One region of the Paenibacillus sp. FSL H8-0280 genome, then DNA from elsewhere that is predicted to be linked to it. Evidence: riboswitches for the same ligand, from Rfam matches in the RefSeq annotation. Region 1 holds a riboswitch; each other region holds the start of a gene.

The links. Region 1 has a riboswitch for thiamine pyrophosphate ahead of thiC (phosphomethylpyrimidine synthase ThiC). Riboswitches for the same ligand answer to the same signal wherever they lie in the genome.
Region 2: it holds a riboswitch for thiamine pyrophosphate, as region 1 does, so the genes downstream of both, MHI12_RS04460 (ECF transporter S component) here and thiC (phosphomethylpyrimidine synthase ThiC) in region 1, are expected to answer to the same signal.
Region 3: it holds a riboswitch for thiamine pyrophosphate, as region 1 does, so the genes downstream of both, tenA (thiaminase II) here and thiC (phosphomethylpyrimidine synthase ThiC) in region 1, are expected to answer to the same signal.

The regions. Positions count from the first base shown of each region.
Region 1 is NZ_CP150296.1:733,253-744,037, reverse strand. Features, by position in the region: gene MHI12_RS03485 (response regulator transcription factor) at 1-387, opposite strand, end outside; gene MHI12_RS03480 (helix-turn-helix transcriptional regulator) at 472-1,422, shown strand; gene MHI12_RS03475 (zinc ribbon domain-containing protein) at 1,496-2,314, shown strand; gene MHI12_RS03470 (hypothetical protein) at 2,780-2,947, shown strand; gene MHI12_RS03465 (hypothetical protein) at 3,130-3,816, shown strand; gene thiC (phosphomethylpyrimidine synthase ThiC) at 4,351-6,135, opposite strand; TPP riboswitch at 6,553-6,666, opposite strand; gene MHI12_RS03455 (IclR family transcriptional regulator) at 6,815-7,558, opposite strand; gene MHI12_RS03450 (alpha/beta hydrolase) at 7,918-8,943, shown strand; gene MHI12_RS03445 (Fe-Mn family superoxide dismutase) at 9,141-10,421, shown strand; gene MHI12_RS03440 (hypothetical protein) at 10,568-10,785, opposite strand, start outside.
Region 2 is NZ_CP150296.1:975,355-986,139, reverse strand. Features, by position in the region: gene MHI12_RS04495 (methyl-accepting chemotaxis protein) at 1-34, opposite strand, end outside; gene MHI12_RS04490 (MetQ/NlpA family ABC transporter substrate-binding protein) at 459-1,316, opposite strand; gene MHI12_RS04485 (methionine ABC transporter permease) at 1,363-2,034, opposite strand; gene MHI12_RS04480 (methionine ABC transporter ATP-binding protein) at 2,031-2,840, opposite strand; gene MHI12_RS04475 (PQQ-binding-like beta-propeller repeat protein) at 2,972-5,275, opposite strand; gene MHI12_RS04470 (energy-coupling factor transporter transmembrane component T family protein) at 5,376-6,170, opposite strand; gene MHI12_RS04465 (ABC transporter ATP-binding protein) at 6,145-7,716, opposite strand; gene MHI12_RS04460 (ECF transporter S component) at 7,717-8,310, opposite strand; TPP riboswitch at 8,540-8,650, opposite strand; gene MHI12_RS04455 (pectate lyase) at 8,823-9,491, opposite strand; gene MHI12_RS04450 (radical SAM/SPASM domain-containing protein) at 9,841-10,716, opposite strand.
Region 3 is NZ_CP150296.1:3,643,298-3,654,082, reverse strand. Features, by position in the region: gene MHI12_RS16125 (Ger(x)C family spore germination C-terminal domain-containing protein) at 1-150, opposite strand, end outside; gene MHI12_RS16120 (GerAB/ArcD/ProY family transporter) at 153-1,268, opposite strand; gene MHI12_RS16115 (spore germination protein) at 1,265-2,725, opposite strand; gene MHI12_RS16110 (nucleotidyltransferase domain-containing protein) at 3,149-4,231, opposite strand; gene MHI12_RS16105 (CD3324 family protein) at 4,388-4,654, opposite strand; gene MHI12_RS16100 (L-dopachrome tautomerase-related protein) at 4,935-6,029, opposite strand; gene MHI12_RS16095 (CotH kinase family protein) at 6,280-7,965, opposite strand; gene tenA (thiaminase II) at 8,090-8,752, opposite strand; TPP riboswitch at 8,867-8,964, opposite strand; gene MHI12_RS16085 (endo-1,4-beta-xylanase) at 9,171-10,785, opposite strand, start outside.

The DNA.
Region 1 (10,785 bases):
AGGCACAGACTGGCTGAATTGCAGAGAACGACGCAACTGAGAGTTGACCCGGGCAACAAGTTCCATCGGATTAAACGGTTTGGTCATATAATCGTCCGCGCCCATCACAAGTCCCGTAATTTTGTCCATATCTGACGTTTTGGCACTCAGAAAAATGATCGGTAAATGATGCTGCTCCCGAATTTTACGGGTCACCTCATACCCATCCATGCCAGGCATCATGATGTCCAGAATCGCCAAATCTATCGCTTGGGTCTGAACAGCTTGAACCGCCGCCTTCCCGTCAAAGGCCTTGATGGTGTGATATCCTTCTTTTTGTAAATGTAAAGCAACCAGATCAGCGATCTCAACTTCATCGTCTGCGATCAGAATCGTAATTCGCTTCATTGCTTATTCCACTCCTATGTGTGATGCTCAACAATATAACATATTTGAATCCAACAGATAAACCAATGAGAGGAATCCATAGATATGAAACTGGAACGTTTGTTAGCCATTGTAGTGCTGCTGATCAATCGTGGACGAGTACAAGCCAAAGACTTGGCAGATACGTTTGAAGTATCCATTCGGACCATCTATCGGGACATCGACACATTGGGCCAAGCTGGCATTCCGGTGGTGACGTATCAGGGGGCAAGCGGCGGGATTGGTCTGGCAGAGGGCTACCGTCTGGATCGAAACGTATTAACAGACAAGGACCTCGCTTCAATCGTCACTGCACTGCGCAGTGTATCCACTTCCCATGCTAATGCGGCGCGTGAGCTTCTGGTCGAAAAACTCAGCAGTATCGTACCTGAATCCAAAAATGACGATTTTCAGGCCAATACCAATCGATTCATCGTTGATTATTCAACCTGGACACATCCCGAAGCGCTGAAAATCAAGCTTGAACTTATCGAACAGGGTATGGATCAATTACGCCCCGTAACCTTTACCTACTGCAGTGCGGAAGGTATCCATACTCACCGAACTGCTGACCCTCATACCATCGTACTCAAGAAGAATTCCTGGTATCTGTATGCTTTTTGTCACGAGCGGAATCAATTTCGCATGTTCAAGCTTGTGCGCATGCAAGATGTCACACTTGCTAATGAGCACTTCGAGCGTAAAGTCATCAACCCACAGGACAGACCCTGGCAACAGGAATGGAGCCGTCCGGACAATCAAGCTAGGTTAACCTTGAAATTCCATGCTCGCGTCCGTCATATTGCGGAAGAATGGTTTGGGATCGAGAACGTCATGCCTGATGGGACTGGGTATTACATCAGCCAGGTTGCTTTTCCCGAGGATGGCTGGTTATATGGATTCATTCTGGGCTTCGGCGCGGACGTTGAAGTATTGGAACCTCAGCATATTCGGGATGAAATATGCCGTATCGCGGAGCAAATTGTACAAAATTATATCTCCCCGACTCAAACCTGACAGACAGCTGTCCAGTTCCTCCTCGTATACTTCAGATATATTCAATCTCTACATATATGAGGAGGAACTAATTATGAACGTCACTGTATGTCAAAGCTGCGGTATGCCACTCACAACCCCTGCCCAATTCGGAACGGAAGCAGATGGAAGCACAACCCGTGAGTACTGTATCTATTGTTACAAAGAGGGCAAGTTTGAGCAGCCCGGTATGTCACTTGAAGGCATGACGGAGATGTGCACTGCCATTCTGAAGGACGAAGGCATGGATGAGGAATCCGCTCGTTCGATGCTGCGCAACCAGCTTCCTTTTTTGAAGCGTTGGCGCACAAATACAACAGATCAACATGCAGAATCTCTCGCTGAAAACCCTACTTTTTCCGCTAATCCTGGTCAGGTAACAACAGAGCATTCGTTCTCTGCCCAGCCCGTTCGTTATGTCACGCTCCCTGGCAAACGTCTTGCCGGCGTATCCGCCCGCACAACCAACGCCATTGAGATCAGTGGCAAAGGTTGTATTCAGGGACTCTGGAACAATTATTTTGCCTCAGAGCACCTCCCTGCACCTGAAGTTGTTCGTTATGGTTGTTACACGGATTACACCGATGGGATAACCGGAGAATACACCATACTGGTAGGGCATGAGGTCAGTCCGAACGAATCATTGCCTGAAGGATTGGATGACATTCTACTCCCTCCTGCAACTTACGCCGTATTCACTTCCAGAAAAGGACCGATGGCAGAGGTTGTTGGCGAAGCCTGGGGAGCCGTGTGGGCATGGGATAAACAAAGCGATCGTACGTTCACCGGGGATTTTGAATTATATGATGAACGCAGCCTAAATCCCGAGAGTGTACAAGTGGATATATACATCGCTGTTCGCCAAAGTAGATAAAACCAACACGATACCACCTCAGACAGAATCCAAGTTTCATCGCATCCATCTTCATATCAAGCAAGCTGCCGAGTACACTCGGCAGTTTTTTGTTATATCCGGAACTACATTACCCCCTAAACAACCCGACCATGGTACCAAGTTAGTTAGCATGCTTTGCATCATTTAACCAGACAATATGCCTCATATGCGGGTACCATTGACTTCCTTAAAATTAGGACTATTCACATAACAACCGATTCGATCCTCCCATATCAAACCATTCATATCAGGTCCTTTACTCCTGAATTTCCCTAAAACCGTTTACATCTCCTTAAAACCGGGTAAAATCACTACAATCCAATTGGAATTACGCTTTAAACTCTTCTATTTCGTCTAACAAGTCACATGTACCTATATGCGCACCTGGCATGGTAACCAGTCGAAATACATAATTCAAAAAAACGCATCAAAGGAGGAACCAAGATGATCCGCATGCCTATTCAGCAAATGATCCCGTACCATCACCAATATCCGCGCAACACGGCGACCACTGCTCCTAAAAAGGAGAATGAGAACACTCAAGGTCTATCCTTTCATGAAATTTTACAGCAAAAAATGGCGAAGAAAAACGCTTCTCCTTCCCTTAGATAAAAATGGACACCGGACCGACCCTAGTCGAGTCAGGTTATCAACCGTCTTTCCGCAGCTTGGCGGAAGGGCGGTTATTGGCGTTGGACAATAAACGACTGTACAGTTCTCAGTCATGTTTCTATAATGGTTTAAATATCTAAGAGATCCATGACATATACGAACTGTAAAAGGGGACTTAGCACATGATCACCATTGGTTGTTTTCACGCTCATTATTCCAACATCGCCTTAATTGAAGAGACGCTTGCTCCTTATGAAGTTGAATTGGTCCATTACGTCGATCCAGGTCTGGACCGTCTTAAACATGACTCTGACTTTTCCGAGGTCGTTATTCACGAGAAGGTAGCCCAGACGCTCCAATGGATCGCTGAGTGTCATGCCGATGCCATTCTGGTTACGTGTACCCTGTTTGCAACAGTATTGGAGCAGGAAGCCATACAGGTCCCTGTGCCTGTGATCGGCATAGATGATCCGTTATTGCAGGAGATGCGGCGAGTACCAGGAGATTACATAATAGCATTCACCAACCCGGCAACTATTGAAGGAACGATGGCACGGGTGAATCAGGCATTACAGCAAGAGGATGAGAATGGGCAACTACACGTTGCCAAGACATCTCAGACGGATGCGGTGTGCATCCCTGGGACATTTGAGTTGATTATGCGTGGAGATCAGCAAGGGTATCTCGAAGCGGTACGAGAAGGCTTACAGCAGATTGCTGAGCAGTATCCGGGTAAAACGGTAGTGGCAGCCCAACTGTCTATGGCTCCCGCAGCTGCACAGGTTACAATAGATCGCGGTATTCCAATCCATAGCCCGCTGGCATTGCTTGCGGCGTATTTGGAGAAGAATTTGGGCCTGGCTCGATAGTAGTGGCTGATTTGGAGTGAAACATTACAATCACTAAAAACATGTGAAAACTACTATATTGACTCCTTTTGCAAAATAAAAATGCTCTCGAACAAGAGCATTTCAAATGGTATAATCACTTTGTACAGCCAATTTGTGGTGGGAAATAGGCTTGCCTCCAGTGGGAGGTGATCCTATGAACTTCTCTTTTAACGACGTAATCGTGTTCGCGATGTTAATTATTGCGCTCCTGACATACATCGATCGTAAAAAGAAGTGACCCGCCACAGGTTGACGGCCTGACGGGTCACTTCATCTGAACTTGCTGCACTCGGAGGAATACCCACCGCAAATGCTGTGCAGGAGTAGCCATTGGCCTGGCTACTCTTATTGGTGTTTACTTACATTCATTTTATTAAACATCTGCTAGACAATCAACCATAATGCTGATAAAAAGTATCAGGAAGCTGATCAATATGATGATGATGAAGACATGATAGCAGTATTCTCACCTTCAAACGATGTCAGACTGCCCAGCTTGCGCTGTACCGGCGCCTAGGAACGTGTCCGATATTCCTCGGCCTTTTCCTGCATGCCCGCTGCTACAGCCTCATTCTCGGACAATCCTTTGTCCGCCGCAAAGGCACGAATGTCCTGCGTAATGCGCATGCTACAGAACTTTGGTCCACACATGGAGCAGAAATGAGCTTCTTTGGCCCCTTCTGCCGGCAGCGTCTCATCATGGTAGGACAGCGCCCGTTCCGGGTCCAGCGAAAGGTTGAACTGGTCACGCCAGCGGAACTCGAACCGTGCCTTGGACAACGCGTCATCGCGGCGTTGAGCACGCGGATGGCCTTTTGCCAGATCGGCGGCATGAGCTGCGATCTTGTAGGCGATGACCCCTTCCCGCACATCATCCTTGTTGGGCAGGCCCAAATGTTCTTTTGGCGTAACATAACAGAGCATCGACGTGCCGAACCAGCCAATCATGGCCGCCCCAATGGCGGACGTGATGTGATCGTAACCCGGGGCAATGTCGGTCGTCAGCGGCCCCAGCGTATAGAACGGTGCTTCTTTACAGATCTCCATCTGCAAGTCCACATTCTCCTTGATCTTATGCATCGGTACATGCCCCGGACCTTCGATCATCACCTGCACATCATGCTTCCATGCGATCTGCGTCAGTTCCCCGAGCGTAGCCAGTTCCGCCATCTGAGCTTCGTCATTGGCATCGTAGATACTGCCTGGACGAAGTCCATCTCCCAGCGAAAACGCCACATCATACCTTTTCATAATCTCGCAGATTTCTTCAAAATGGGTGTACAAAAAATTCTCCTGATGATGCGCCAGACACCATGCTGCCATAATGGAACCGCCCCGAGACACAATACCTGTCATTCGCTTGGCGGTCATGGGGATATAACGCAGCAGTACACCTGCGTGAATCGTAAAGTAGTCCACGCCCTGCTCTGCCTGCTCAATGAGTGTGTCACGGTACAACTCCCAGGTCAGCGCTTCCGCTTCGCCATTCACCTTCTCCAGCGCCTGATACAGCGGCACCGTACCAATTGGCACAGGTGAATTGCGGATAATCCATTCCCGGGTGGTATGAATGTTTTTGCCTGTGGACAGATCCATCACCGTATCCGATCCCCAGCGTACCGCCCAAGTCATCTTCTCCACCTCTTCCTCAATGGAGGAAGATACGGCAGAGTTGCCGATGTTGGCATTGATCTTCACGTGAAAATGACGACCGATCAACATCGGCTCACTCTCCGGGTGATTGATGTTGGATGGCAGAATGGCCCGTCCACTCGCCAGCTCCTGCCGCACAAATTCCGGTTCCACGCCTTCACGAATGGCGGCGAATTCCATCTCTGCCGTAATGACTCCCTGCCTCGCGTAGTGCATCTGGGTTACACAGCGTCCCGGCTGTGCCCGCAAGGGTTTGCCACGTAATCCGGGATACTCTTCGGCGCCGGCTCTCTTCCCTCCGGGCTTCAGTCCGTTATCCTCCGGTTTAACCGTACGGCCTTGATAAGCTTCGACATCGCCACGCTCTGTGATCCAGCGAGTGCGCAGAGCTGGTAGACCTGCACGGATATCCGCATGAAATTCGGGATCTGTCATGGGGCCGCTCGTATCGTAGACACGCAGCGGTTCGTTATGCTCCACCCCTTGGGGAGTATTTGTGTCATGAAGGGCTATCTCACGCTCCGGTACAGCAATATCCGGCCGTGAGCCCTGAATGTATACTTTGCGGCTACCGGGAAAGGGCTGAACCCGTCCGGCCGCTCCTGTTTCCTTTTCCACCCGCTGATCGTTATGTTGCTGTTCCATCGCTTGTTGTCCCGTTTGATTTCCTGTACTCATGTTCGCTTGTCTCCTCCTCAGTGTTCGTCGCTTGTTTGGTTGGTTTCGTCATTAGCTCAATTTCGTACCTGTCCCAATCATGCGCAATGCAGAGAAGAAAGAGCGATCCTACATCAGACCAGGGGAGACACTTTTCATGTACAGTTAACAACAGACGGAGGCTGCCACAGATCATCGATCTATGAGACTTCCCTCCTCATCCAAGCCCACTTTTGTAGGTTAGTGAAAAAGAAGCCCATAGAATACGCGCTATATCGCCTGTTCCCTGTATATAAAAAAGCCGGTCCCCCGAAGGAACCGACTTTTATGTCCATCACCAATAATGCACCTTCAATCAGCTCCTTAACGGAGCCCAACAAGGGTCACATCATGTGGTGGTTGTGGTCATTTCGCCGATTACTTCCCTACGCTGGTATGATCCAGATCAGGTGCAAAGGGTCCGGAATCTCATGCGATTCCGTCTCAGTCCGGACAATTCGGACTCCCCCAGTAACGTTAATAAGTTGCGGCTTACATAAGCCGCCGTTCATATTCAATAAAGCTGGCCCCGTTGGGCCGTCCATTACAGAGTAGCGCAACCGGAACATAAAAACAACCTTTATATTCCAGAACACCAACTCAATTGGAGAAAAACCTCACCTCAACATCAGGATAACATGAGCCCCATTTGCGTAGCTGCATCCTTCAACACAGGTGCGTATTCATGTAATGTCTCCTGCGAGAGTCGGCTGACAGGCCCTGAGACCGAGAGGGCAGCTGCAATATTGCCTCTGCGATCCATAATCGGTACAGATACCGCGGCAGCTCCCGGCTCACGTTCCTCATAACTCGTCGCATATCCGTTATCCCGGATATCTCCCATTTGCGCCAAATACACCGCGGGATCAATAAACACCGGCCATTCCGGCCCGTTCATCAGTTCTTCACGATCCTCGTCCGTGGCAAACGCCATCAGGACTTTGCTGGAAGCCCCCACAGACAGCGGGAGTCTAACACCCACTGGAGCGACTCGGCGGATCGCCTGATCACTTTGCACAGCCTGAATCCGTATCCGTTCACTCCCATCACGCAGGTACAGACTCACGGTCTCCCCCAATCGATCTCTCAGTCGCTCCATCGCAGGCAGCAGCAGAATAGCGGGATCATCACTGCGGGACATGTGAGCTGACAGCTCCCAGATTCGGATGCCAAGTCGGTACTTCTCTGTTGCTGCATCGCGGATCACGAACCCTCGATCCTCCAGCGTAGCCATCAAACGGTGGACTGTACTTTTGTGCAGGCCGATCTGGCTGGCAATTTCGGTGAGTCCCAGATCACTGCGTGTGGTAAAACATAATAATATATCCAGCGCCCGTTCCACAGCCCGGACGGTTAACTTGCGATCTTCCATGGCATAATGCCCTCCTCATGTTTCATCACATGAAACTTGGTTACATAAATTATATGAGAAACGGTCTCATCTGTAAACCAAAAAGAGCCAAAATCAAAATAGGCCAACGTGTAAATTTTTCCTTTTTATAAGACTTAATCCCCTGTAATTTACACACTAAGGTAATGTTACCCATATATCTTAAGAACTATATAACAATTGCGTAACAAATGCCCTCAATCAATTGACTTTGACTATATTGGAACATACGATAAAGATATATTACATTAAGATATCGCTCTGAAGCAGGCTCTGAAATCGACGCAATTCTCTTTTCATGTCGTTGTTATCTTCAACTGAACTTCAAAGGAGGGGCATTCATGTATCAATCATCCCAGAGCGAAGCCCCGCTGCAAACAAAAGTGTCCGATCTGCCCTCTTCCCTATCACCGAGGCTGATTCGGTTCAAACATATTATCGTAGCGTTGCTGCTCTCCGTTGTATTTTTTCTACTGTTTTGTTTTATTGCACTGCATGGTTATATCGCATGGGTATTATCCAATCCTACTGTAGCGCCGGTCTTCTCCAATCCGATGCAGGCCAAGAACATGAAGTACGAAGACATCACGTTCCCGGCAGCAGATGGCAGCCGCACGATGCAGGGATGGTATATACCTGCTGACAATGCTGCAAGCAAAACGATTATTTTCAGTCACGGCTATGGTGCCAATCGTGAAGAAACATGGGTACCCATGTATGACCTGGCACACTATGCCCATCAACTCGGTTTCAACGTGGTGATGTTCGATTACGGCTTCGCTTCTCAAGTGAACAAAGCTGTAGCCACAGGTGGCAAAGCTGAGTCACAGCAATTGCTGGGTGCCATCCAGTTCGCCAAGCAGCGCGGTGCGCAGGAACTGGTTGTCTGGGGCTTCTCGATGGGTGCCGGTACAGCGTTACAAACCGGACTGATTACGAAGGAAGTGGATGCAATGATTCTGGACAGTGCGTTCCTGCTGGAGCCAGATACGCTGTACCACAACATTCACAACCAGATCGATTTGCCACGTCAGCCTACACTGGAGATCATGAAACTGTTGTTCCCTGTTCTGAATGGTACCGGATTACAACAGATTCCATACCAGGAAGTGAAAAAGGAAGATTATCCGTTCCCGATTTTCTTCATCCATGGTACAGAGGACGAGAAGGCGCCTTATCCAATTGCGGAGCAACTCGCCGCCAACCAGACCAATCCGTACTCCGATGTATGGATTGTCCAGGATGCGCATCATGAGTTGATCTTCCGGGAGCATCCGAAAGAATATCTGCGCCGTGTCTCAACTTTCCTCAGTCATGTAACGAAAACAAGCAGTGACGATGTACAGAACACGAATAATGGAGAATAACCAAATTTCAATCATTGAATTTATTCCAGAGCCCTCAGGGGCTCTTTTTTTTGCACTCATAGGACAACAAGCTCGTGGAATATACTCTTGGGACGCATGAACAGACGGTCTGAACGCATAGATCATTTGTCGGATTAGGTTACCTGTATGAACTATTTTTGCATTTTTTAATTTCATCTAAAGGAGGTCTCGCGTATATGAACTGGTATGGATATGGTCACCTGCTGCCTCTGCGGACATTGGAGGAAATCCGTTTCTGGAAAGAGCAGGAGAAAGAACATACACTCGTCATTCGTGCCCTGGTTCCTGATCTGGAGCCCCCATACGTCAAGCTACTGGAGGAATGGGAGGTTACCTTTGCAAACAGTGAGCGAGTAGCCAATCAGCTTTTAAAACAACTATTGCCCGCAACCCATCCACCTGCTCCCTACATGGTTCGTTGTATCGATCAACTTGTGTTGGCAGCTCGGCAGCAATCGAGAGAGTTCATCAAACAGCTGTATGTTGTTCTGGAACAAAGTGCTGCTGTGCAAGCTGTTCCGCTTGCCAAAGTACTCATTCTGCATTTTATCCGCGAGTCGGAGTATTTTCTGGGCGTATTGGATACGCTTGGCCAACCTGGCATCTTGCGCGAAACGGATTCGGAGCCATCACTTTTTCTGGAAAATGCGTTGCATACGTCAGAGTCAGGAAGCATCCATCGCCAAGCTTCAGAAGCTCCAACTTCTCCAGAGGGAAATGTAAATGCGCCTGCCGCTTCAGCTCAGATCCAATCTGCAACCATTCAACCGCCTTCTACCGGAACAACACAAGCCACACCCAGTTCTACAGCACCTCCTGTAAAAGAGAAGCCGGTTCCCATCGGAGGACACACACTGCCGCCTCTCCCCTATGCGTACAATGCGCTGGAGCCACATATTGATGAGCTGACGATGCGTATCCATCATGACAAACACCATCAATCTTATGTGGACGGACTAAATGTAGCAGAGAAGAAGCTGGCGGAATCGCGAAAAAAGAATAACTTTGAACTCATCAAACATTGGGAACGTGAACTCGCTTTCAACGGGGCAGGTCACTACCTGCATACGATCTTCTGGACAATTATGAATCCTGCTGGCGGCGGCAAACCTTCCGGTATGCTGGCAGAACAGATCAAGCGGGATTTCGGAAGTTATGAAGCGTTTAAGAATCAATTCACAGAAGCTGCGAATAAAGTGGAAGGCAGTGGGTGGGCGATGCTTGTCTGGAGCCCGAGAGCACATCGTTTGGAGATTCTGCAGGCGGAAAAACACCAGAACCTGTCCCAGTCCGATATCGTACCGCTCCTGCCACTGGATGTGTGGGAACATGCCTACTATCTGAAACATCAGAATGAACGCAAAAAGTATATTGAAGACTGGTGGAATGTGGTCTACTGGCCCGCTGTTGCCGAGCGTTACGAAACAGCACGCAAGTTGTTGTGGCCGCCTTATTAAGCTTTGGGTTAGATGGATTAGAGAAAAAAGAGATATCTCCAGCCGAATGACTGAAAGATATCTCTTTTGGTGTATACAAAAAAGCAAGCCTCCTGTAAAAGAGACTTGCTTGTATTTTGAGAGACTTCCTATTTCTAAATGTTCACTTAAGAAGCACAGCCCTCGCACGCCACATAGTTGTCGCCAACTTGTTTGCTAATGGAGATCAGATCGCCCAGCTTGATATCAGACTCATCTGTAAACTCCAGATCGGCTATACGTGCAACGATCAGTGCAGCGGCCTCTTCCTTGCTTGTTGCCATTTGGCTGAACTCGGATTTTTCGCCTGTTGATACAACCTCATATAAATACGTATATCTCAATG
Region 2 (10,785 bases), 240 kb from region 1:
TGAACCAGGTCGATTTGCTATTTTTTCGGGACAAATTTCTCTACCTCTTCCAGATTAATTTTAGTTTTACTTGATCTACTTATAAGTTGAACTAGAAATTATTCACACTTGCCACTCCGATGACAGAACAACCTGCCAATCGCTGAATGATTCATACAACTTATATAGCTCTTGTGAAGCTCTCATAGATTGTAAACCATCTTTTTAAAAAACTAGGTCTCACTTCTTGTGAAAAACACTCTTTACACTAAAAAACTCGAACAAATCTCTTAATTTATAATCCAAAAGAACTATTTTCAAACAAATTATACGAAAAAACTATTAAATAAAGTGTTCCGGGGATATGACCAAATTGTTAACTTTCTAAATACTTGTTAATAAGCACGCGAACGACAAAAAAAAGATCCAAGCGTTATCGCTCAGATCTAAAGGTTATTTACATTGGACCAACGTATTCTCTATTTAAATGCCGGGATCGCGATATCTGCATATTTCTCTTCGAAGAAGGCTTTGACCTCTGGACCCGCCATGCGTTTAGCCAGCTTCTGGATCGCTTCGGAGTCCTTATTATCCTCACGGGCAACCATGGTGATTGCAAAATGGGAATCATCCTTCTCGGTTAACAGTGCATCCTTCTTCGGTGTAAGACCGAGTGGACTGGCATATGCCGGTGTCATGGCTACCAGATCAGCATCATCCATCATGCGAGCCAGCATCAACAAGTCCACTTCCTCAAACTTGAAGTTCTTTGTATTCTCGGTGATGTCTGCCTGTGTGGCGTTAAAACCTACGCCCTCTTTCAGCTTAATCAATCCGTTCTGCTCCAGCATCACAAGAGAGCGACCAATGTTGGAAGGATCGTTTGCAATTGCAATCGTTGCACCTTCTGGCAATTCCTCAATCGTTTTGTACTTTTTGGAGTAGCCGCCATAGATGGCATTATAGATAGGCTGTACAGCCACCAGATTGGCATTGTTCGCTTCATTATACTGGGTCATGTAAGGTACGTGTTGGAAGAAGTTTGCATCCACTTCCTTGTTCGCCAGTGCCGTATTTGGCTGTACGTTATCTGACAGCACAACAACTTCCAGATTGACTCCATCTTCCTTCAATAGCGGTTTAACAATATCCAGTACATCTGTCATCGGTGGAATCAACGTGGCTACTTTCAGCGTAACTTCTTGTGCAGCTTGTGTATCTTCTTTTGTTCCTTCAGCCGCAGGTGTTTCTTCTTTTTTGCCACAAGCAGCTACAACAAGCATTACTGCAAGCAACATAAGCATCATTTTTGCTTTCATTTCATGTCTACCCCTCATCGTATAATCTGTATTGGTTATTCTTAATAATACACGGTCCAACCGTTCAGGATCTGCGATCCAGCCAGTGGGACAGTCTGCTGCCTGTGAATTGGATCATCTGTACCAGGATAATCATAATGATGATCGTAAATACCATAATCTCCGTTTCGAAGCGCTGATAACCGTAGCGAATGGCAAAGTCGCCAACCCCGCCGCCACCTACAATACCCATCACCGTCGAGTAGGAGATGAAGCTAATCGTAGCTGTCGTGAGTCCCAGTACAAGACCAGATCGTGCCTCCACGTACAAGAATTTCACCACAAGTTGCATCGTCGATGCCCCCATGGAAGCAGCAGCTTCAACCACTCCCCTCGGTACATCCAGCAACGCTTGTTCCACCAGTCTGGCGTAGTAGGCAATCGCAATAACCGAGAGTGGCACGGTTGCCGCCAGTGTACCTATGGACGTTCCCACAACAATCCGTGTGAATGGAATCATGAATACAACCAGCAGTAAGAATGGAAACGAACGAACGATGTTGACGACACTACCGAGTACAAAGGACAGCGTTTGATTCTGATACCGTTGTCCTCTCCGGAATAAGTACAGCAGAGTACCCAAAGGTAACCCGATCAGAACAGCTGCCGCAATGGAGATGCCCACCATGACAAAAGTCTCTCCAATCGCCTGCCATATCTCATGCTGATATTTCAGCACAGACTCAGGTAACCTCATGACTTGTCCTCCTGTTCTGCCTGACGGAACAGAGACGAACCTGTCATCCCGTATTCGTCACCCGCAAGCAAGGAGGTCAGCAGATCAGGCTGCGGAGCAGGGATACTGCTCACTTCCGCTTTAGACAACGTACGAACGAGTCGCCCATCCTTCATGACGGATATCCTGTGACATAGTCGGCGAGCCACTTCCATCTCATGCGTTACTACAACAATGGTCACGCCCAGCGTTTCATTGATATGTCGCAGCACATCCAGGATACCGTTCGTGGTCTGTGGATCAAGCGAAGAGGTCGGTTCATCACAGAGCAGCACATTCGGACGACTGGCCAGCGCTCGTGCAATCGCCACACGCTGCTTCTGTCCTCCGCTAAGCTGAGCAGGATATTGACCCGCCTTGTCTTCCAGTCCAACAAACCGCAGCACCTCAAGTCCACGTTCAACTCGCTGCGCACGGGGCATACCCGCAAGCTCCAATGGCATGCAGACATTGCCACTCACCGTTCGGTTACTGACAAGATTGAAGTGTTGAAAGATCATGCCAATGGATCTTCGTGCCTGACGCAGACTCTGTTCATTCATCTGGGTCAGGTGCTGCCCATTCACAACAACCTCACCATCATCCGGCTTTTCCAACCCGTTGAGCATCCGCAGAAGCGTGGATTTGCCTGCACCACTCGATCCGATGATGCCATGTATTTCTCCTTGTCCCACTTCGAGGGACACCGAGCTTAATGCTTCGAATCCCTGATCTGCACGGGAACCGCGCTCGTTATAACGTTTGCTTACACCATATAATGAGATCATGGAGAGTCCTCCCGTGAATGATCATGCATGGTTCTTCAAGAACACATGAAGAAAGCCCGCACAGCCGATAACCGGAGCGCGAGCAAGCCTGTTCATTTATAATAAATCAACATCCCTTACGAGACAAGCTTTTAAGGTGAGATTGCCTCCTGAAGGCGGCTGGCTTCATATACACGAAAACGTCCGTTGGACGAACCCACATACACTTCATTTCCGATCCGGTTGATCATTCCATTCTTCGCATCCCGGTCGCGATGCTCCGGGTTTCCCATCACAACGTCATGTACACGACCTAACAGTGCTCCATTCTTTTTGTTCATCACGAGCAAATTCTCGTCCATGGGCAACAGTAACTGATCATCAATGACCAGATAACTTCCCTGATTCGTCGGATGCCTTAGTGTTGCAATCGTATCTTTGGCATTCCAACGCGTCTCCCCCGTTTTATAATCCAAAGCCGCTGGATAACCGTTCTTAATCACATACAACTGATCCTCTTCCACCAGTCCTCGTTCAATCTTGCCCTTGATCGTCCAGCGTGTTTTGCCTGTCTTGGCATCATACAGGGTAGTTGTAAAATCTTCATATTCTCCGTAATGATCGCCGTTTTTGTTCTCACGGATCAACAACATGCCATCATTCAGCTCCTCAAATCTCTGTCCTACCCGAGCAGGGAATTGGGCAAGCTTTTTCCCCGTGTTCAGATCAAGCAGAAGCCACTGATTATCTAGTGATAGCCATCTTTCAGCTTTCGTGGTTGCAAAGGGATCAAGACGTTCAATTCCACCAGTATATGGATCATTCCAAAATTGTTCTATGGTGGATCGTTTGCCCTTTAAGCTCCATACGGTTCGGCCCGATTGCGGATCGGCTGCAACCAGCTTATTCTTTTCCCAATACAACACATAGGGGTCATCTGCACTCTTGTTCAATAATTCATAACCTGTGGCCAGTTTTCGCGTCCACAATGTTTTTCCGTTTGCACTGTCCAGAACCGTTAACCAACTGTTGCTTGAGCTCTCAACAACCGGGCTATCCACAACCACAACGTTCTTAGCAGCGGTGATGCCATTCAATCTGAATTTTTGCTTGGGGGCATACTCCCATACGACATCACCGTTTTTCAACTGGAGGTGGCGTATGCGATCTACATATTCTTTCTTCTTAGGGTCATAATCAGTGTAGATGGTAACCTGTTGGCGTCCCGCATCCACCTCTACCTGCTGTCTTCCATATCCCGCGTTAATCTCCCATAATTTCTTGCCGGAATGTCGGTCAAGTGCGTATGCTGAACTCTCATAATGAAACCCACTAAACCCACCGTCATCCCCTTTCATCAGGAGAACATCATCTGTAGCTGCTTGCAAAAAGGTATAGTTGATATCACCCTGATTGGTCCATACCGATTTCCAGGGTATTGTAGACGGCAGCGTTGTACCATAGATTTTTGTCGTAAACCCATATTCATCCGCCCGACTGATGTTCCAATCAGAAACGACAGCATTTCGATCCTTCTGTGGTAGGTTCCAGCGAGTTCTGATCAGCTTGCCATTCTTATTAAATGTCACCAAGACCTGGCCGTCTGCTCGCTCATATCGCCAGGTCTGTCCAATACTCATCGGGTAACCAGTGTCTTTAAGATTGCTGGAGTGTTCTTTCCAATCCGGCTCGCCTAACCACTCAGCCACTTGTTTGGAGGTGGTTGCCTTGTTCAGCTTAATATCTGCCAGATGGCGTATAACCGAAGTTGGCACCGATGCATCCTGTTGGAACCAACCATCCGCCACATTCATCCGCTGTTCTATAGCCTGTGCCTTGATCCAGAAGAGTCCTGGTCGATACGTGAAGGATTCTTTATCCCAGACTCGTGGGGCAATGGAGACCCCATACCAGCCTTTCCACTTTGCAACAATAACAGCCTTATCTGTTAGCGCTTTCTCACTAGACCAAGTTGTAGAACTATCTGGAGCCAGATATAGCTTGCTGCCTGATTGGAGTGTGAAGCTTTGGGGAGCTGTTTCCGTCATGCTTCTGCTCTCCTTCAGTGCATACCAACTTGGCAGCCAAAAGTTTCCATGATCGGTTGACTTAAGCTGTACCCACTCGCCTCGAACCGAGACCAACGTATACTTTTCGTTTTTTGTTGTATAGTATTCAATCCCCATCTGGTCAGCAGCCACACTGCCGTCCCTCTTGTTTTTGAACAGAGGGATGTCATTGATGAGCGTAACGGGTTCTCCTTGTTTGTAGGCCAACTGTGTTGATGAGGCTTGAGAACTTGCACCCAAGGCTTGTGGCGTTGTAGCCAAAGCTTGTCCTCCAAGCACAACCATCTTGGAATCCAGCAGCATCCAGCCCGTCAACAGCACAGCTGATAATCCAGTCATGGTAATCCATTTGTACCCTGTTCTCTGCCAGTCAGGACCCGTCTTCACTCTCGTTCATCCCCATCCATTAGAAGTTATTTCCATATAGACGCTGCATACAGGAAAAAGTTACCGGTTACCTCAATATATTTCACTCTATCTCCCCGTATTACCTTACATCCACCATCGTAGCATGATAAGGAAAGGTGACCCCAATGTAATAAGCAGCTGTTAAGGTGAGCATATAATAAAATACAAACCACAGATCAGCTCGCGAATAGCCAATCTGAATGTAATACGTTCGGCTCGCGCCATCCGTGAATCCCTTCGCTTCCATCGCTACCGCCATTCGCTGTGCACGGCGAATGCTCTGTGCCAGTAGCGGAATAGCGTAACGCTTCAGCGTACCATACACGTTCCAACGAGATCCGCGCTGCCTTGTTCCCCGAATACGAATAGCGTAACGGAGCGTCTGGAATTCATCCAGCAAAATCGGGATCATGCGCATCGCGGCCAGAAAACTATAAGCATATTTTGCAGGTAGCTTCCACTGCTGCATCAGGGAATAAAACAGCCGTACTGGCTTGGTCGTAAGACCAAAGAGTAACCCAGCCGCCGCCATGCTCAGCGAGCGAAAACCCAAGTGTAGACCGCGATAGAAGCTCTCTTCGGTTATGTGAATCAGTCCCCACGTATACCATGTGGTCTCTCCCTTACCAAACATCATCATACCTGTAGATGTGGAGATAAACACCAGAATGAATGGGGACGCGTACAGGATCAATCTATACCATGGGTGACCTGTCCAGCACAGTAATAACATCATCGCCACAGCAACATTGGCCATTACATTCAGATTGTGGATAAGGATAACGATAACAAACATCATCGTCAGAATGATCATCTTTAATCCCGGATTAACGGTATGAAGCCAGGTTTCACGGTGAGGAAACGACAGTTGCATCAGATAACCTCCCCTCATCCACCGACCAGATTCGGGTGCAATATCTTTTTACAATTTCACGATCATGGGTAACCATAACAATGGCTGTTCCCTCTCTCCGCAATTGCTCCAGTTGGGCTAACATGGCAAACGTATTGCGGGCATCCTGCCCAAAAGTAGGTTCATCCAACAGCAGTATTCGCTGCTCTCTCACCAGTGCAGAGGCAACGCTCAAGCGTCGTTTCTGCCCCATCGATAATTGGTAGGGATGACGCTCGGACAGGTCGATTAATCCAAATTGATTAAGCATCTGATTCGTCCTGGCAAGTCTTTCTTCCGTTGTAAGCCTGCCCCCCAGCAATGAGAATTCCACTTCTTCCGCGACGGTGTTAGTCACAAATTGAAACTCCGGGTTCTGAAATACAAACGCGATTTGATCTGCAAGCTGCTCCGTTTTGCCAGAAGGCTGGCCTTCAACCTCATAATGACCTGTTGTTTTTAGGATATTCATCAGAGATAACAACAATGAACTCTTTCCAGCTCCATTAGCTCCGACAATACCAATCCAGTCTCCATGCCATACTTTGGCCTGCTCGACCTGAATGAAGGGTGTTTTCCCACGCCATCCGGTGAACTGCTTCAAGTCCAGTGCAGGCTGATAGGTGGGTGATCCAGGTGATAAGGATGAGACGTGAGATATGGGGGATATACCCGGTGTATCGGATAAGCCAGACGGTTGCTGTGCTTCCAAGTTTGAGATGCCGTGATCCACACACACTTGAAGCTCTCCAGAATTACTTCCCTCTTCCTCCTTAGCTGCCTGCTCGTGCTCATCCCACACACCCGGATACCAGATTCCATAAGCCTTCAGCTTGCCCCGTTCATGTGTAAATACCTGCTGTGCTGGCCCATCCGCCACGATCTTTCCTTCAGGTGATAACACAATAATTCGGTCGACCATATCCACAATCTCATTAATTTTGTGTTCAACAATGATGATTGTTTTATCACTTGCAATCCGTTTAACGGTATCCCACACTTGAGAAGTACCCTCATCATCCAGCAGTGCAGTGGGTTCATCCAAAAACAATACCTCCGGGTCCATGGCAAGCATCGAAGCAATCGCAAGACGCTGCTTCATCCCCTGAGACATGGACTGGATTAATACACGATTCTTTTCAAAGGATAACCCCACCTGATCCAGATAATATTCAATCATACCCGCCATCTCTTCACGCGAAATATTTCGGTTTTCCAGCACAAATGCGATCTCTTCATCCGTAAAGGACATACAGAACTGGGTATCCGGATCTTGAAAGACCACTCCTGCTTTGGCGGGAACCTGAATATCATCACATTTCATCGGAATCTCAACCGAACGTGGTATCAGACCGCTCAGAATTTGCAATAACGTCGATTTACCGGAGCCACTTGGGCCAAGCAACAACACTTTCTCTCCTTGACGCACAGAAAGAGACAAGCCTTGAAATACCAAGGCTTTCTCTCCCGGGAACTTGCATCTTAGATTTGTGACACTTACCGCTTGCGAATTCCCTTCCCCGTTCATCTAATCCAGAGCCTCATAATCCTGTTTCGATACCGGTCTGAGCGAACGCGTTACACCGGTCAGTTCCAATGCTTTGGCGAGATAATAAGCGAACACTCCAGCAATCAAAATGCTTCCAATGAAGCGGAATCCGATAAATAACGTGTAGTTCCAGGCCGAGAGTGAATCAATATACCCGTACTGATAATCCAGCAAAAGCGAAGCCGCTGCAGCTCCTATGGCTGCAAGACAAGTGACAAACAGATTGGTTTTGCGATACAAAAATGCGGCGAAGAATATCTCGGCTCCCAATCCTTGCAACAGACCGTATACAAGTGTGGACATGCCCCATTCACTGCCCAGAAAAGCACTTACCGTTGAAGCCGCAACTTCGGCAAGAATCGCCACGCCTGGTTTACGAATGATAACAAAAGCAAACGTGCCCGCCATAAACCACATGCCGTAGATCATCTGCTCCGCATGAACGCCGAACGGTTTCATCAAGTCATATGTAGGTCCCCATATCTTGTAAATCACCCCAAACACTACTGCGATTACGATGGTTACCAGAATATCCGTTAGTTTCAATCGCTTGTTGCCTGCTTTTGTTGCCATGTTCTCTACGTCCTTCCTCTGTTCCCTGTGGGGGTTATCATAATAAACGAAAAAGCCTCCCCGGTTCCGGGCAGGCCTTACGCGCAGTATACAATCCTCACAATGATGTAATGGATGGATGTCGAAAATACGGAATATCAGCCAGCACCCCTTCGTCATGGCAGATACACCACCACAGTTCAAAGAGGTCTGTTGTTCATCCACGTTCATTCCCACAATTCACCCTTACATATCGCAAATCCATGTTCTCTACGCTGGCATTACCCAGATCAGATGTACGGTCAGCGGCACAAGGCCACTCTCTCAGCCCAACTTCATTGAGCTCCCGGTTCACTTATTTCATTGCTTCTAATGTACATCAGATGGGTATTTGTGGCAATGGTCTCTACAAAAATCAAAAGTTGGCATAGGAAAAGGCATCCCCCTGGATGCCTTTTGGACATACTTCACGATGTGAAATAGCTACCTTATCCATACACGCCTTCAATCCGTATTCCAAGGTATCCCTGTTCTTAATATTGCGTGTTCCCAGACTGGCTCGTTTTCCCTGAAGCAAACCCCTTGAACAACGTTGGTACTTTGGAATAACGGGTATTCGTAATTTTCCCTTGTGATGTGCTGCTGTCTGTACGCAAAATCGAATCTTTCACATTGGAAATATTGGAGTTATCCAGCGTCATGTTAACTGCGAAGGATGTTCCACCATTTTGGCGAACCAGTTTGCCAATATCATCTGCACGGAAATTTTTGATGTTAATTGTTCCAGCCGCATTCATCTGGAACACTTTATCATAGGCCTTGTACGCTGCCCCGCCGGTAATGTTGACCGTTCCGGCAGACTTCAATGTCAGTGCATCCTCGCCCACGTCCTGCCAGACCACATTTGATATATTACAGTTGCCATAACAGTGAACACCATCAGCAGCTGGTGATCCAATGTTTACGTTTTTGAGCGTGGCCCCTGCCTCCAGACGGAAGACTGGCTTCTGATTTTCTGCTTGAGAACCGTCACCCAGTGTGGAAGGATTGGCTACAAATGTTTTGCCTTGACCGTCATAGGTCGTGCCCTTTGGAACAACAATCGTTGAATTAACAACTGTAGGTGCAGCAGCAACCGGAGCTACACCAAATATGGAAGCAACCAAACCAGCCGACAGCAACAACGTCAATATTTTTTTCATAACTTTATTCCTCCCTTATTCTCTCGTTTTTTGGTAGTGTACAAGCCTGAGCTTGTCCTGGAAGTTCGTCAGAGGTGCACCTCTGTCCGACCCACAACCTAATCCTACCAAATAAGGAAGGTAACTAGAATAATCATTAGATCAGATATATCATGACATCCTGCAATCCCTGTCATATCGGCATTTTTTGCATGCCAGGTCTCTCAAGCAATATGCTGAAATCAACCTCTGGTATGCTCATTTGTAACGTATGTACCCCTCACTTGAATTCCCGATAACAAAGAAAGACCACTACATTTGTCTCCAAATGTGTGATCTTGAATGGCTTCCGGCTTGCTGATATAAGATATCAGGCTCCAAATCTCTGACGATAACCGCACTTTCGACACAACTCTTCTACAGCTTCCCGTTTGGAGAAGCCATATACCAGATTGTTCGCTCGCTCACCCTCAATAATCTCCGAGAATGACTTCTCGTGCACATTACCCAGATTAATTACACCCTCGCCATCAAGACAGCATGGAACCACCGTTCCATCCACAAGTACAGCTGCCTGACCGCGAAGTGCATGGCAAAAACCTTTGCCGTCATCTTCAGGTGCATCCAGACTTGGCCACTGGAACTCATGGTCCTGATTCAGGTATACATTCGGGGCAATTTTTACCCCGCTGCCTGGAACCACTTTTTCCTCAATGCGGAAGTCCAGATTGAACTCACGTTCCAGTACTTCAAGGGTCTCCCGATTTCGATTCATCTGAGCATTTGTGAAGTTATCCTGCGTCAGATTCCACAGCCGGAATGAGATGATGACATTGTGCTTAACGGCCTCGTGTACAAAGGACAAAATATGACGCAGGTAACCGTCACGGTCTGTTGAACCTTCATGCCCATCGAAGCTGTGCAGGGAGAAATTCATCTGCCGCAGCGCTGGTTTGCCAAGCAATTTATGCTGAGTCTTGGGTAACAGTGTACCATTCGTTGTAATGTTCACCTTGAGTCCCTTCTCATGTGCGGAATCGAGCAACAGATCTATTTTGGGATGCAACAAGGGTTCGCCTTTGACATGTAGATAAATATGATTGGTGTGTGGTTTAACTTGTTCCAGTATATTGTTGAAGACTTCAGGGTCAATGAATCCTTTGGCACGTTGCGTCTGCGGACAGAAGCTGCAAGCCAGATTGCAGATACTCGTGATCTCAATATATACTTTTTTGAACGTTTTCAACTCGGGTCCCCATTCTGCCTAGGAGGGAGAACAATCCCACCTGCATTTTGTGATCCGGCCTATACGGGC
Region 3 (10,785 bases), 2.9 Mb from region 1:
AAACTTTCCCTCCGTCCCCTTGTCAACCGACCAGAAAACTACCGGAGCGATCTCTTCGATCATATTGTTCTCGGCATATGGAGAAGAGCAACCGGCCATCCACATAAGGCTTACAATCGCCAATAAACCATAATGCTTGTATGGTATCATGCCTACATACTCTCCTTTCGTTTAACCATAGTGAAAAGGATCGTAGGAACAAGTAAATAAATGAATGCACCGAGCCAGATTTGAACGTTCAGTAACATCTTTTGACCCGGAACCGTTTGCCATAACCATTGATCCATTATGATGATACTTATCAAAATGATGACCCAACTCGACAATAATCCGATCCGAGTTGTGCCTTCGTTCATTTTTTTCATAAAGACTCTTCCTGCTCCATAAAAACACAACAGAAGAATTGAAATGTCAAATACATAATTAAACATATGGAAAGAGATAAGGATGTAATCGATCCGTTCTAAACCACTCATTTGAATGTAGCTTCCCATATATACTACCGGAAAGTTGATCTTGCTTAAAAAGTTTGAACCGTAAAACAATACCGAAGCAATGAACAATAATGAATATTCCAAGATCGTCAGCATGTTTCCGATGACAAGATATTTTGATATTTTTTTATTGGAGCTCAACCATGGAACCATAAAGGCCAAATATACTGGACCAGAAAATGCCGACCAAATAAACAACAAACCCTGCCATGAATGTCCTGACCATTCGGTGGGTAATAGAGGATACAGATCGCGGTAATTTGCAATCGGTGGAAAGAAAAAAGGAATAAACATGATTAAGATCCACGCCCCACAAAGAAAGGCGATAACGACAAAACGCAATGTTTTCTCCATTCCATGTGAAGCCACAAATAAGCTGATCGAAAGAATAAATAGGATCAGCCACTTTTTATTCATTGATGGATAAATAAAATTATGGAGCATTTCAACGTAACCCAGTGTTATGATTGAGATTTTTAACAATATGATCAAAAAACCAAGTATTGCGAAAACTTGAACTGTCCGTTTCCCAAATAGCTGTACAATTCCTTGATAGCCTCTCCTTGCATAACTGGAAGTAAACCATTTGGACAGCATCATCAAATTAAGTTGGGACAGTAGCCCCAAGGCGACAATTCCCCAAACCATATACGAATGAACCAAATAAACGGGCATGATTAAAATAAAGTAATGCATTTGCGTACGATTAACCAATAAAAGGAAATGGATGCCGCCAAGGGTGGAAGTTTGATTGAATAAGGATAAAGTCTTCATTTTTTCATCTTCTCCTGTCGCCATTTCTGTAGTGGTTTTAGATTATTCGGACGCGTTTTCATCCAAATCAAAGGCCCGCGAATAAAGAGGTCAATCCAATCCTTCCCATAAAAAGGAGAAAGAGGCGCTAAATAAGGTTGACCTAATGACGTTAATGCATGGATATGTGCAAGAATCCCGATCAGCCCGATCACGATTCCCGGCAACCCAAGAAACGATGCAAGGATAAGAAGAAGCAATTGCAACAGAACCATGGATTTTGTCATTTGATAATTCGGAACTAAAAAGAAAGCAATAGCGGATATACCCATCAAAACAATTAATACTTTACTTGCAAAGCCTGCTTCTACAGCTGCTTGTCCAATGACAATACCACCAATAACCCCTAAAGTTTGACTGGTTTTGGTCGGCATTCGCAAACTTGCTTCTTTGATAATTTCCAGCGTTACGATCATGAAAATTCCTTCCACAAACGGAGTAAAGGGCAATTTGCTTCTCGATTCCAATAATACGAAGAGAATCGGCAGCGGAACCATTTGGTAATGAAATGTCGTTAACGCAACATAAAAAGGAATCATCGTCAAAGAAATAATAAAACTTCCATACCTCATTAAACGTAAAAAACTAGCTACCGGCCAACGAAGAAAGTAATCTTCTGGCGATTGGAATAGATGGAATAATGTAATGGGACAAATTAAAGCAAACGGTGAATTGGAGACTAATAAAGTCAGCTTACCCTCACCTAAAGCGAAGGCGCAGGCATCCGGCCGATCCGTTTGTAGAAACTGGGGAAAGACCGTATGGTTATGATCTTCAATAAAAGCTGCAAGCTGTGCGGAGTCTAAAAACTGATCGAAATCCACACTTTCAATTTTCTCTCTTGCAATGGAAACAAATTCCGGATTAATTATTCCGTCTATGTACATTAACACAACTTTTGTTTTACTTAGTGATCCGATAGTGAAGCTTTCCGTTTTTAATGTCGTTATAGGCAAACGTCTGCGCAACATTGTAATGTTATTATCGATTTGTTCGCTGAAGCTATCTTTCGCTCCATATATAACAGTTTCCGTTTGGGAAGGTTCAATTGCCCGGCCAAGAGGATTTTCCAACTGTATGCCTAGCCATTGATCGTTGACTGAATCGTATAGAAGAATATATCCTTGCATTATTTTTTGCCCAGCATCTTCGATCGATACAACTTCTGAAACATCAGAATTGATTATGCATGAAGAAAGCGAATTTCCGACTGATTGATGAAGTGGCTGAATAATCGCCTCGTTTAAACGCTCTTGATCTATTAATGTTTTTATAAATAAAAGATGGACTGAAGCACTCGTACCTATTTTGTGCTCAATGATTTCGGCATCTTCCATATGGTTTAATATCTGTTTTAAATCATCAAGCCATGTAGACTTTTGATGATTTTTCATTTGAGGCTCGTGTTTTTCAACCATGGTCTTCTCCTTTATCAAAGTAATAAAATGGTGATAAGGTTAATATCTTGTCCTGTAATCGAAAAATCATACGACCGGCAATTTGTATACTAAGCCTCATCATGTTCGAGAATGAGGGTAAATCGGGATCAGGATTCTTTTATTCGGTGAGAATGCATGTGGTAATCTGCATTTTTTTCAATGCATATGAAAAAACCTCAGCCGGTTAAGCGAGCTGGGGTCAATAAATTAACGATTAATGTTTTTTTAGTTGCAACCACTGTTGGTTTTGATTCCGTTGGCTTTCGCATCAGGTGCTTTGAAGACCCCTAATTGGGACTACTAGAGTTGCACCTAAATTCTTCATTTAATAACAGAATCGGAAAATAAATCTGAAAGATTGTCTACAGTCCCGTCTCCGCGGACTTATAAATGAATGTAAAGTCAGTGATTCATATAATGGGCATATAGTTGCTCGAAGGTTGTAAAATGTTCGACTGTTCTGCCGACCTTATCATACTCTTCTAGATAATCATCCATCACTTCAAGGAGCTTCTCTTTCATAACTGGTAAATTACTTGCATCAAAGTACTGCATAAGATCATATTTCTTGGTGCCTTTCTCCATGGCCATTTCATCAAGATACCCATGTGCTCCAAAGGCCGAAAGAAAGACGTAGGAAGCATTGTTCGCTGTAACACTGTTCAAAATTTTATTGCGGTAGTTGCACCACAATTCTTCGTATGTTCCCCTTAGATTATCAAAGGTCGGAGCCGGTTTAACAATGAAGTTATCACACATCGTGCTATGTAACCTGGTAACACTGTTCAACATATTAAAAGATGTTATTCGGATATCTTCAATGGTATGAGCTTCAATGATTGACATGTATAAGGATTCGAGATCATCCGGAACATAACGAAACGAACGTATCTCTTCCAAATATCGCTTGATTCCTCGTTTGATACACGTGTTATTCATACTCACCAAGGCATTGACTAGATTGTACAGAACGTCAGCAGATGCATATCGAACTGAACCGATATCTTCACCCAGCATCGTATCGCTATATGCTTGCTTAGCCATATCGATCCATTTATTTGCGCGATTAAGACATGCTTCTCCTATCGGGGTTGCAAGTGCATCAAGAGTTTTTTGCCGAAAGTCGTTCAATTTCTCCAAATCCTCAGGCGTTGCATAGTAGAGTATTTTGAGGTCGGTTAGGCTCGATACGTTGGGACTCTCCAAGGTGGATTGCTCTTGTATTCTTGAATCCCATGGCGTGCAATAGATGTCATATCCAACGTCGTCCAAGATGAAACAATCGGATATTTCCCATCCCCTTTCTGTATTATTAATGATAATTAAATCAAGATCGCTCTTCTCGTGAAAGTCCCCGGTGCTAAATGAACCAGTAAGCCCAATAATGGCGATATCGTCTTGAAAATCTCTTTTTACGCGTTCGATCACCATTTTAATGAGCAGTTCATTTTTGTCCAGCAGCATCTTCTTTATGTTTTCGTTCATTTATTACACCCCTTTTCATGATCCGGCTGTCCTTCATCACAACAACCTTAGCTTGAGTCTATTGATTTAGGGGTGCGGTTACTATGTATAAGTTGATTTAAGTCATCTTTGAACAAAATCCGCTAAACCGTCGATAAGACGTGTTAGCGGATAGCATTAATTCTTTGTATAGACTATTTTCTTAATGCTTTCACAGGACAAGAAATACCGATCCGCCAACTCCTCTACCCTGATTCCATTAAGGAATAAGGATTTAATCTCAGCGTTTCGAGCAGAGACCTTACTCTTGCTCTCTGTTTTCTCGCCCCATTTTAGATGCGTCTCTTTGGGTTTGGGGATATAAACCAATTCGCCTTGAACGTATTCTTGAATGATACGTAACAATTCTTCCGGAAAAATAGACTCGGCTTTTGAATATTTCATGGGCCTCACTCCTTATTTAATAGATCAATAAGGTGCAAAGCCAGTTAGTAGAATATTACGATTCGTCGTTGGCAATGTGATTATTCCCAGGCTCTATGCAAAGCATTGCCATATTCTTCACTGGCTTTGCATAGAGCTGTGCATGTAAGAATCCTACCCCGATTGTTTTCAATAGCCTCACCTCCATAGAAAATAGATCGCCGCTATTTGCTTATTATATCAGAGCTTGTTGTTCAATTGTTTAATGATGTCTTAGGGCAGATTCGACTTACGCAACATATCAAAAGGTAGGAGCAGGTAATTCATCTATTATCATACGTAGTAGACTATAGGGTTTTTGTCGCAGGTCTTTTCCGTAATGAAATCTGGCCTGCCTATGTAATTGGTTCACAATTACATATAAATATTGATCTGGACCAATAGAAAAAGTATCCGGCCATAAAATTCTCGGATCATGGGCGATGGTTTCCATGATTCCATTCGGGGATATTTTTCGAATGCTATCGTTTTCATAGTCTCCAGCATAAACGTTTCCTTTTGCATCCGTTATCATTCCATCAGAAGCCCCCTTTTCTCCCCAATACTGCACAAGATAACTTAAATTGAGATCCGGTATCGTTCTGTCTCGCAGAGCTTCTGTTGAGATTGAGTATAGATAACGACTGGATAGTGGACAAAAAAATAACATTTTTCCATCTGGGGAGATCGCTATACCATCAGAGGCCAATTGAAAGGGAGATGTTGAACCATCGGTGTTTCGATTTATCAAAATTTCACCTTCCACTTTCGGTAAAAAATATGGATCAGGTGAAGTTGAATTTGCTCCATTTAACCGTCTATACGCATTTCCATTTTCTAAATTTACAACGATAATAGCGCCTGGCCCTCTGGAAGAAGAGTCCGTTATATATGCGAAACCTGCTTTTCCTACACGAAAGTCAAATCGGACATCATTCAGATACGTTGTCGGCAAGACTACATCATCAGCAAATGTATATACTTTTCTTATTGTATTTGTTTTTAAATCTACAGCGACTAATTTTGCCCCTCCTTTAATTGGCTCAGAAAAATTTGGTGCAGCCGTGTCCAGTACCCACAAGGTTCCCCTTCCATCTGCAACAACACTTTGGACACTGATGAAGGACATAACGATATTCAATGGGTTGATCAAATTCGTTTCTACATTAGGATAAGGTTGCATCTGACCCTCAACAATTTCCGCTACCGTAAATCTGACGTCATCTCCCCATTTTGGAAAACAAATAAAGATACGCCCGGTTTCGGATACACTAACGCCTGTAGGCATAGCCCCGTAAAAGGAATGAACGAGTTCTAACTTACCGAAATACTTTTCCATAGGTAACATAGGTTTTATGATATCCTCCTTAACATATTTGAATAGATATTACCTATAATATGTTCCAGACTTTTTCTAATACCTGGCCCTTAATCGTCTTTTTCTACGTGTTTTTGAAAATGTCCAAGGAACAAAAAACCAATGCGAACGACAAAATGTCGGTACGCATTGGTTTTATTAAATGTCAGGCTATCCGTCTACTTCAATGTCCGATCTTTTGCTGATCACTGAACTCATCTTGATTATCTGTTCGCTTTACGTAATTCACTTATTTTCCATCCTGAGACTGATTACTCTCTGCAGCTTCACGACCGCGACCTCCCATGCCTCCTCGCGTATTATTTTCACCCAGTTTGGACAGGTCAACCGAAGAAGCATCAATCAGTGAATTCGAGTCCTCTTTTTGTTTCTCGGTCGTGGAAGGGATATTCCCGTCCAGTTGCCCTTGTATACTTTCTGCACGCAGCGAGCCAAGTTTGGTCAATTCTGTAACAGCTTCCTCGTACTTATCATACGTAATAAACGCTGTAGGGTCTTGCTTCACATATTCTGAGATCATGTTGTTCAGGCTTTGCACTTTTTCTTCATATTTTCCGTCTGCGAAGTATCCATCTACGATCTCCTGCAAATATTCATGATACTTGGCCTTATACTCCGGCACCTCAAGGAGCTTTCCTAAAATTGGACGTTCGTCCAGGCTGCCCCCTGATACCGGCGTATCAATCGCCAGATTCACGACATCGGAGGCAGAACCAGCTTGAAATCCACCGAAGGCCATGTTGTAGTCCCAGGGCAACATGCTGATCTGTCCATCGTTTTCATACAGATAATAGTTATGTCCCATGTTGGACGTGTAACTGTCCATATTGACAACGACCGTGTGGGCTGCAAAATATCTCAGAACTTCGTCCACATCCACATATTTCTCCAGTTCGGTACCTGTGCTCAAGTTTTTGAGCGATTCAATGACACGCTGATAATCTTCCTCTGTTGTTTTGGTCTCAGCATTGTCGAAGATGGCGGAGTAACTGGATGATTTGTCATCGGTATACACCAATGAAACACCATTGCCGCTTCCATCCATACCACCTGGACCACGGTTACCCTTCATACCTGCTTCCGGTAGTGTATTCGCTCCATCTTCCCCTGTCCCGCTGTTCATATTCGGTGGACTTGCACCATCCGGTGGCGCCATACCTTCAGTAGGTGGCTGCATATTTCCATACCCTTGTGCAAAAGGATTGCCATCTGGCCCTCCCATTCCTCCTGCCCCCATGTTGTCATCATTGTTCGGTTTGTAAAGTTCACCCTCATCATTCTTGGCTCGGGCGAGATATCCGCTGTCAATGTCTTCAACAGCCAGGTACAAACCCCAAGTCTCTCCATTTACACTAATATTGGAGAACGCGAATAAGGGTGCGTCTACGCCAATATAACTCATGATGTCATAACTCAAGTATTCCTTCATATAACTATTGTCGCTAATCATGTTGTTCACAACGAGCTTGTCCAACCCCATCCAAGTTTGATCCTTAACATACTCATCAAACTTGATTTTGAAACTATATCGATCCGTTGTATCATCGCTAGCGACTTGCCGAAGGCTGGAGTTACCCTTTGGACGAATTCCGACGTTTTCAATCGTTGTTCCGTTAATCGTAATATTAGCTGAGATGTACTGCTCCTCATTTGCATTATCCAGCATTTCTTTCCATGCCGTTTCATCCACATCAATCGAAATGGACATAACCTCAGTTTTGTTGATTTGATCGGCATACCCTACTGTCTGCGCAGTATTCTCCGTTTTACTCTGATTATCCGTATTCGTTTGTTCCTTTTCAGTCGGATTGTTGTCCGAGTCTCCATTCTCTTGATTAGTCGAGCTGCATGCCGTCAGCATTGCAGTACATAACACCGCTACACCGATAAATTTAGGCCATTTGTATATGCTCATTGCCATCACCTCATGATTGTTGTTGAATCTTTTTATATGTAATCATCATAGATGGCAATTCTTAAATGAATCTGAATGAGTGGCGTCATATGGTACTCTCTCATTGAATTAACTACCGGTGAACTCAAGGCTCCAGCCTCCATGACATCTCCCAAAAATCAAGCTCAAAGCGACTGCACATCACGAAAATATCTTCCATCCGTTGGTACGTTCCCTCGCTACAGCCTTCTAATAGCTTATCCGTTAACGTCACAAGGGATTGATTGCTGCTGTTGTATTCAGAGGAAGCATATCCTGTGATCCACTCTCCGTAAAAAGGATGCTCAGCTGCACCAGGCTTTTGGGAAAGAACTTGACCAATCTCTGCATAGCTCCATGAGCAGGCCAGAATGGATACAAGTACTTCTGCTATGCCACCCGCATGGGAAACAGAGAGCATATAGTTAGTATAGGCTGCATTTTTCAGTGCAGGTTTTACCTGAAAAACATGATCCTCTGTTATTCCTAATCGCTCCATATAAGAACGATGAATTTTCATTTCACCATTCAGGATGTTATCTACGTTTTCACTAAAAAACTGCATCAATTTGGGGTCGTGCGACTTGACGATACCTAGTGCAAATACACGGGCATAATCGAACAGGTACAAGTAGTCTTGCAGCAAATAATAACGAAATTGTTCAACCGGTAAGGAACCATCTCCGATCCCTTTAACAAAGGGATGCTCAAGACATTCCTTCCACACAGGCTGTGCTGCCTGATATAGTCTCTCTGAAATAGTCAACATGTGTTCCTCCAATTCATAATGTACGTATTTAAAAACAAAAAAAACGAAACATCCATAGGATGTTTCGCAGACAAATACACTAAAACAAGGGAGTTCGCATGAGCTACCCAAGTACAGTGTTTCATCGTTGCATCCCTACGTTGGCATTATCCAAATCAGGTAAGGTCGGTTTAACACCCTCTCAGCCGGTTAAGGCTCCCTCGCAAACGGTTAGTATGTAGTTAATTACTTTCTTATCCACATAAAAGAAAAAATAACATTCATTTAGTATATCAAGGGCTGTTAAATATAGTCAAGGCAGATTGTATCGCCCTCATCAGCTTGAGTGACGTATGTAAACGATGAAAACCATCACAACAATGGTTGAGTTTTAGCCACTGTTATGATGGTTTCTATTCTTGCAACTACTGCCGATGGTTTAATGCCCGAGTTTGTTCTTTCCCACAAAAGTGAGTATTCCGTACTGGGAAGTGTTTCTCCAGCTCTCATTGGTCGTATCATTCCATTTAGCTACGCTCTGCTTACCTCCGCCCTGGTTGTCGTTAATTTGAAGCTCGAAGCCGAGAACATTTCCTGTTTTGGGCGTCAATGATTGTAAATGAATTCTGGCTTCTACGAGGTATCCTTTATTTGTTTTCTTCACAGCACTTACAAGGCGTCCGGGTGAGGCACCGCCTGCAAAGGTTCCTACATTGTCTGCACTGATTCTGAACTGGGCATCATCATATTGAAAATACGGTGTGCGCTGGTGATTCTCGTCCAGGAAAATCTCAACCGAATCCTGATCCCATGGGTTGATGCTATCTGTGATGATGTTTGGATCAGTGACGTCGATCAGCAGGTATAGATATTCACCTGACCACATTGCGCGAGCCACTGCCTCTGCACCTTCGCTTTGGTTCAACCGGTTTACTTCAAACGGTGCAGCCTTATTCCATGATGTGTCTTTCTTCCCATCAATCTGAACAATCCCTTGTACAGCTTGTGCAGATTTGGGCATAGGGGCAAGCTGAATCACGCCGTATTTGCTTGTATCCTGTTCCTGAGATTGTGTTCGATCATTCCAGTACAGTGGATTATAAGGTTGTGTCCCACTTATACCGCCATCAGTCACACGGATATCCAATCCGGCTTCATATTCTGATCCGACTTGGATACCACCCCACGGAATGGACAATTCAACCTGATATCCGGTTTTGGTCTCGCGTACACGATATGAACGCTGCTCCACGCCCTCAGCTTTGCCAACCCGCTTAATGATTACATGTCGGTCATCTACTTCATATGAAGTGGTCTTGCCATTATTGAGATCAACAAAGATATCTACTTTGTCATTCACATCTGCCTTCGCATCCTGAACATCCACGAGGATATACAGGTTACTATGATCCCATAAGGTGCGGAAACTGGCTGATCCCGAAGAGTCACCCTTCAGTGGAGTAGACACCGCTTTGTTCCAGAGCGGATCTTGTGACTGTTTTTTGATATCCGGTTTACCCGAAAGTGAGACGGCTCTCTGTGTCAACACAGGCAAGCTGGATTCATCCACAAGTCCCCAGTATGCTTTTTTGGCCTTAAGGGCTGAATCAAACAGCATAGCCTGGTTGTTGTAAGACTTCTCATCTTGGAGTCCCCATAAGGTAACTGAAGAAATGTGGTCTTTGTGTTTTTTGTACAAATCCAACAGTTCCTTATATCGATACGCCTGCTTTACTGCGACTTCATCGGACATCTCTTCACCAAATGGAATTCCGCTATCAACATCCAGTTCCGTGATCTGAATATCCAATCCAAGTTCGGCGAACATGTTGATCGTTTTTTCAATTTCCTCGATGGGCGGGGATTCCAGGTTATAGTGGGATTGCAAACCCACACCATCGATGAGCCCTTTCTCTTTCAGTCGTTTGACCAACCGATACATATGCTCTCTTTTCTCAGGAACTTCCGTGAAGTATTCGTTGTAATATAATTTGGCATCCGGATCGGCTGCACGAGCGAATTCATAGGTTTTTTCAATGTAATCCGGACCGATT